3 regions of the Allobosea sp. FBZP-16 genome follow, and region 3 is predicted to be linked to each of the others. Evidence: predicted binding sites of a transcription regulator. Region 3 holds the regulator's gene; each other region holds the start of a gene.

The links. Region 3 encodes PhoB, which activates phosphate uptake and scavenging genes when phosphate is short. Its sites were predicted from a motif close to TGTCATNNANCTGTCAT; they were not measured.
Region 1: a site for PhoB is predicted at 1,216-1,232, ahead of olsB (l-ornithine N(alpha)-acyltransferase). Genes of this name have one in related genera too.
Region 2: a site for PhoB is predicted at 1,284-1,300, ahead of phnC (phosphonate ABC transporter ATP-binding protein). Genes of this name have one in related genera too.

The regions. Positions count from the first base shown of each region.
Region 1 is NZ_LNCQ01000043.1:60,397-62,593, forward strand. It holds gene CXY91_RS21605 (response regulator) at 1-1,185, shown strand, start outside; gene olsB (l-ornithine N(alpha)-acyltransferase) at 1,311-2,197, shown strand, end outside.
Region 2 is NZ_LNCQ01000012.1:14,088-16,284, reverse strand. It holds gene phnD (phosphonate ABC transporter substrate-binding protein) at 1-344, opposite strand, end outside; gene phnC (phosphonate ABC transporter ATP-binding protein) at 421-1,239, opposite strand; gene CXY91_RS02610 (TetR/AcrR family transcriptional regulator) at 1,387-2,001, opposite strand; gene CXY91_RS02605 (efflux RND transporter periplasmic adaptor subunit) at 2,138-2,197, shown strand, end outside.
Region 3 is NZ_LNCQ01000022.1:18,488-20,684, reverse strand. It holds gene CXY91_RS06380 (GcrA family cell cycle regulator) at 68-616, shown strand; gene CXY91_RS06375 (YnfA family protein) at 695-1,015, shown strand; gene phoB (phosphate regulon transcriptional regulator PhoB) at 1,025-1,723, opposite strand; gene phoU (phosphate signaling complex protein PhoU) at 1,752-2,197, opposite strand, start outside.

The DNA of each region.
Region 1 (2,197 bases), on a different contig from region 3:
ATTCTGCTCAATCTCGTCGGCAATGCCGTGAAGTTCACGCAAGCGGGCGGCGTCGGCATCGAGGCGGATGCTGTCGCCGGTCAGTTCGTCGTCGCCATCGCCGATACGGGGCCGGGGATTCCGGCCGAGCGCCTCGCGACGATCTTCGAGGAGTTCGAGCAGGGCGGCATGACCGGCCATCGCGACCAGGCCGGTACCGGTCTCGGCCTCGCCATTGCCCGCCGGCTCGCCCGCGCCATGGGCGGTGAGATCGAAGCCGGGAATCGCGCGGAGGGCGGCGCATTGTTCCGTCTGGTTCTGCCGTTACGAGCCGGCACAGCCCAAATCGCGTCTCCGGCCTCCCCGAACTGGCAGGTGCGACGCATCCTGGTCGCATCCTCGGCGCCGTTCAGCGCGGCCCATATCGCCGCCTGCCTCGAACGAACGGGCGCGCAGGTTCTGCGGGCCGGCGATCATGCACGGGCCCTCGCGGCGCTTGCCGGCGATTCGGCCCTGTCCGCGGTGCTGATCGACCGCAATCTTCCGGGCGGCGAGGTCGAGGCGGTGGCGGCCGCGGCGCGACGCGCCGGCGTAGCCGATATCGTGATTATCTTGGCGCCGGCCGAGCGCCGCAGCTTCGGCTCCCCCTATGCCGCCGGCTTCAGCGGCTTCCTCGTCAAGCCGGTCCGGGCGCGCTCGCTGCAGGCGCGGCTCGACCCGGTCGAGCGGCTGCAGCACGCAGTCGCGACGGCGCCGGCCGGCGACGCCTCGGCGGAGCAGCCTGTCGCAGGCTTGCGGGTCCTCGTCGCCGAGGACAATGAGATCAACGCGCTTCTGTTGACTCGCACGCTGGAGCGGCTTGGCTGCCTTACGGTCTGGGCGCGTGATGGCGGCGAGGCTGTCCGCCTGGCCGAAGAGGCCCGCGCCGGCCGGTCGCTAGGGTTCGATCTCGCCTTGCTCGATGTCCGCATGCCGGTGCTGGACGGGCTCGCCGTCGCCCGGAACATCCGTGCGGCCGAGAAGGCGCAGGGCCTCGCCCGGCTGCCGATCGTCGCCGTCAGCGCCAACACGGCGGAGGATGACAGGCGCGAGGCGCTCGCCGCCGGCATGGATGATTGTCTGGCTAAGCCCCTGTCACGCGATCAGCTGCGTGGCTGGATCGAGCGGCTTTCGCAGCTGCGAACGGGCGAGATGCTGTCGGCCTGAGCCTCGGTTTGCTCCCCAGGCGGTTGGCTTCGTCATCACAGTGACGTAGTTTTGTCGCGATCCCGTAAGACGGTCGGCGCAGAGCTATCATGCGCCGATCCTAGATCGCAGGGGCCAGACCGTCTATGACGCACGACGTTTTTCAGGGTGCCCGTCAGCCGGCAAAGCAGAAGCTGGCCGGCCAGGCCCTGTTGCAGCGTTTCTCCCCCTCGAGCCTGCTGGCTGCCGGCAAGCAGCTCGGCGGCTTCGCCTTCCCCGGCGCTGACGCCCTGTCCGGCACGCTCGGCCGCTCCGGCGCGCTCGAGGTCCGGTTGGCGCGTGGCCCGCGCGAGATCTGGCGGGCGCAGCGCCTGCGCTACCGTGTGTTCTATCAGGAGATGTCGGCCAAGCCCGATGTCGTCTCGCGCATGTTCCGCCGCGACGCCGATCGATTCGACGCAGTCTGCGATCATCTTCTCGTCATTGACCATGCCGCGCGTGGTCGCTTCGGCGGGATCAAGCCCAAGGTCGTCGGCACCTACCGGCTGATGCGCGAGCAGGCCGTGGCCAGGCTCGGCGGTTTCTACACCCAGTCCGAATTCGACATCGCGCCACTGCTGGCGCGCCATCCCGAGATGCGCTTCCTAGAGCTCGGCCGCTCCTGCGTGCTGAAGCCCTATCGCACCAAGAAGACGGTCGAGCTGCTCTGGCATGGCATCTGGGCCTATTGCCGCCATCACCGCATCGACGCGATGTTCGGCTGCGCCAGCCTGGACGGCACCGACCCCGACATGCTGGCGCTGCCGCTGAGCTTCATCCACCATCACGCCACCGCCCAGGGCGACTGGCGCGTCGTGGCCCAGCCCGGTCGGCATGTGGCGATGGATCGCCTCCCGGCCGGCATGATCGACGCCAAGCTCGCGCTGAAATGCTTGCCGCCGCTGGTTAAGGGCTATCTGCGCCTCGGTGCCCGCTTCGGCGCGGGTGCTGTAGTCGACAAGCAGTTCGGCACCACCGACGTGCTGGTCATCCT
Region 2 (2,197 bases), on a different contig from region 3:
TTGGTCTCGATAGCGAAGGCGTCGACCTTGGCGCCGGTCATCAGCGCGCGGGCGAAGGAGGCCGGGCCGTACATGCCGATATGGATGTTGCCGGCGCGCTGGCCCTCGATGATCGCGGCGTAGTCGTTGGCGATGCGCAGCGTGACCTTGGTGCCGAGCTCCTTGGCGAGATAGTTCACGAAGGGGGTGTAGCGCTCGACCACGCCCGAGGCGTTCTCGGAGGGGATGATGGCGAAGACCAGCTCGGGATATTTCGCCTTCCAGTCCTGCGCGAAGGCAGGCGTAGCGAGCGTCGCGGCAAGGCCGGCCGCGGCGAGCGTGAGGGTATGACGACGGGTCAGCATGGTGGTGCTCCTTTGGAAAAGTCGGTGGTGAAAGGTCAGGCGTAAGGGCAGGCCCGCGGGCACGCCGCCGGCTGTCTCAGGCGGCGTTCTGCTTGGCGCGCTTGGCTTCCTGGCTGGCGATGGCTTCGAGCGCGTCGAGCGCTTCGGCACCGGCATCCTTGGCCTCGATGCCGTAGAGTTCGGCGGCAAGCTCGCTCGTCAGTGCATGCGGCGGGCCGTCGAATACGACCTTGCCGCCGGCCATGCCGATCAGCCGGTCGCAATACTTCGCGGCGATGTCGAGATGGTGGAGATTGCAGACCACGGTGATGCCGTCCTCGCGATTGATGCGGAACAGCGCGTCCATGACGACCTGGGTGTTGCGCGGGTCGAGCGAGGCGATCGGCTCGTCGGCCAGGATGATCTTCGGCTCCTGCACCAGAGCGCGGGCGATGGCGACGCGCTGCTGCTGGCCGCCGGAGAGGGTCTCGGCGCGCTGCGCGAGCAGATGGCCCATGTCGAGCCGCTCGAGCGCGGCAATGGCGCGAACCTTGTCGTCCTGCGAGAAGCTCTTGACCAGTGTCAGCGCGGCCGAGCGATGGTTGAGGCGGCCGAGCAGGACATTGGTCAGCACGTCGAGGCGGCCGACCAGGTTGAACTGCTGGAAGATCATTGCGGTATCGCGCCGCCAGGCCCGCAGCGCCGCGCCGCGCAGGGCGGTGACGTCGCGCTCCTCGCTGAGGATACGGCCTTCGCTGGCGTCGGCGAGGCGGTTGAGCATGCGCAGCAGCGTCGACTTGCCGGCACCCGAGCGGCCGATGATGCCGACCATCTCGCCGCGTGGAATCGACAGGGTGACGTTGTCGACGGCGGCCTTACCGCCGAAACGCTTGGTCAGACCCTCGATACGCAGCATCGACACTCTCCCGCGATTGCGGGATGATGCGGTATCGGCGGCAGATGACAGCGCCGTGACAGGAGGTGCATTCCGGGACGGCCGAGGTGGAAGGCCGGTCATCGACCGTCAACCATATCGCCCGCACTCGCGGCAGAAGGTGGACTGTCAGCCCGCGCGCAGCAGCAAGTCGACGCAGGCGGCGACATAAGCCTTGCGCTCGGCGTCGGCCGCGCGCGCGATGCCGAACAGGCCGCGGACCTGATGGAAGCCGCGCAGCATGCCGATGAACTGCTCGGCGAGCCTGTCGGCCTCCTCGTCGGCCAAGGGCCGAGGCAGGCCATCACCCGATCGTGAACGCTGCGCGAGCAAGGCGGAGAGGTCCGTGATCATGCGGCCTGCCCCAGCCTCGTACGCAGCCTGTCCCAGTTCGGGAAAGCGGGCGGCGGCTCCGACGATCAGGCGATGCAAATCGAGCGAGGCCGGATGCAGCATCATCGCCAGCGCATCCTCGCCGAGACGCAGCAAGGTGGAGCGCAGATCGCCGGTCTCGCTGGCCGGTCTGCGCAGCGGAATCGTCAATTTTTCAGTGAGTTCGGTGCAGATCGCCAGGAACAGCGCCTGCTTGTCGGCGAAATGGCTGTAGATGGTCTGCTTGGAGACGCCGGCGCGCTGGGCGATCTGATCGAGGCTGGCGCGATCGAAGCCCTCGGCCAGGAACGTCTCCGACGCGGCCCTAGTGATCGCGTCATGTTTATCCGGCCGTGATTTTTCGGCCGGCATCGGTCTTGCTTCTGCAGCGGTGGCGCTACCGCGTCCGTGCATTGATCATTCCGTCACGCTTCCGCCCTTAAAGGGTGCTTATCAAACTAGACCGTCCAGTCTAGAATATGTCCGTACTCCCGGAGCGTCCAGCCTGATGAAGCGTTTTCTCCTCCTTATCCTGATCGCCGGGCTGGCGGGCGGCGGATATTACGGC
Region 3 (2,197 bases):
CCGCCATGATCTCTCCCTATGCCTCGCCGGCCCGCTGGCGAAGCATTACGAAGACAGGTGCAACCCCATGACCGAAGCCGGAGCCTGGACCGACGAACGCGTCGAACTGCTCAAGAAGCTCTGGAATGACGGCCTGAGCGCGAGCCAGATCGCCGCCGAGCTCGGCAGCGTCACGCGCAACGCCGTCATCGGGAAGGTTCACCGTCTCGGCCTGTCCGGCCGGGCCAAGAGCCCCGGTTCGGCCACGCCGCGCCCGCGCAAGCCGGCGGCCCGCCCGCCGAGCCATCCCGCCGGCCATCAGAACGGTGGCGCCGGGCTGACTCGCGGCAACACCGCGCTGGCACCGCAGTTCGCACCCGAAATCGCGACCGAAGCACAGGTCGAGCGCGCTCCGGCGCCGGCCGAGGACGTGGTCGTGCCGTTCTCCGAGCGGGTCACGATCATGGATCTGCGCGAATATATGTGCCGGTGGCCGATGGGCGACCCGACTACGCCGGAGTTCCGCTTCTGCGGCGGCCGCAGCGCGACCGGCATGCCCTATTGCGCCTATCACGCCCGGATCGCCTACCAGCCGGCGGCCGACCGGCGCCGCGAGCGCAAGCCCGTCCGCGCCTGAGGCGGCGTAACCATCCAAAATCGGAAAAGCCGGCCCTCGTGGCCGGCTTTTTTATGGGCAGGACCACGGGAGAGCGCCATGGCGACCTTTGCGACCTATGCCGCCGCGGCGCTGGCGGAGATCGCCGGCTGCTTCGCCTTCTGGGCCTGGCTCAAGCTCGGGAAGTCGGCCTGGTGGCTGCTGCCGGGCCTGGTATCGCTTGCGGCTTTCGCCTGGTTGCTGGCCCTGCTCGACAGTCCAGCCGCCGGGCGCACCTTCGCCGCCTATGGCGGCGTCTATATCGTGGCGTCGCTGGCCTGGATGGCGCTGGTCGAGAAGGTGCTACCAGATCGCTACGACCTGGCAGGCGCCGCGCTCTGCCTTGCCGGCGCAGCGGTGATCATCGCCGCGCCGCGCTGACAGAAGCGCTCAGCTGCGGGCAAACGTCTCGTCGAAGGCGTAGCCGGCGCCGCGCACCGTGCGCAGCGGGTCCTTGGCATTGGCCGGCGTGATCGCCTTGCGCAGGCGCCCGACATGAACGTCGACGGTGCGTTCGTCGATATAGACGTCGCGGCCCCAGACGGCGTCGAGCAGTTGCGCCCGGGAATAGACCCGGCCCGGGGCCTGCATCAGGAATTCGAGCAGGCGGAACTCGGTCGGGCCGAGATGCAATTCGGCGCCGGCGCGGCGGACGCGCCGGGTGGTGCGGTCGAGCTCGAGATCGCCGGCAGCGAGCAGACCGGCGACATGGCCGGGCTTGGCGCGGCGCAGCAGCGCCTGGATGCGGGCGATCAATTCGGGCAGCGAGAACGGCTTGACGACATAGTCGTCGGCACCGGTGGCAAGGCCGCGGACGCGCTCTGTCTCCTCGCCGCGGGCTGTCAGCATGATGATCGGCACGCGCTCGGTGTCGCGCCGCGTGCGCAGGCGCCGGCAGAGCTCGATGCCGGAGAGGCCGGGCAGCATCCAGTCGAGCAGGACGAGGTCGGGCGTATGGTCGCGCAGGTGCAGTTCGGCGTCGTCGCCGCGCGCCACGCTGTCGACCTCGAAGCCCTCGGCCTCGAGATTGTAGCGCAGCAGCAAGGTGAGCGGCTCCTCGTCCTCGACGATCAGGATGCGTGCGGGCATGTCAGCGTCCGTTCAAGCGCCCGCCGGTTCAGCCATTGGCCGCCGGCAGGTCGACGAGGATGTTGGTGGTGTCGAGCTTCGGCCGGGTCTCGTCGATCGACTGGCCGGTGACGAGATAGTGGATGGTCTCGGCGATGTTGGTGGTGTGGTCGCCGATGCGCTCGACGTTCTTGGCGCAGAACAGCAGATGCGTGCAGAAGGTGATGTTGCGCGGGTCCTCCATCATATAGGTCAGGAGCTCGCGGAACAGCGAGGTGTAGAGCGCGTCGATCTCGTCGTCGCGGCGCCAGACATCCATCGCCTTCTGCTCGTTGCTGGCGGCATAGGCGTCGAGCACGTCCTTGAGCTGGGCCTGGACCAGGCGGCTCATATGCTCGAGGCCGACGACGGCGCGATGCGGCGGCGAGAACTGGCCGGAGATCGCGACGGCGCGCTTGGCGATGTTCTTGGCGAGGTCGCCGACGCGCTCGATGT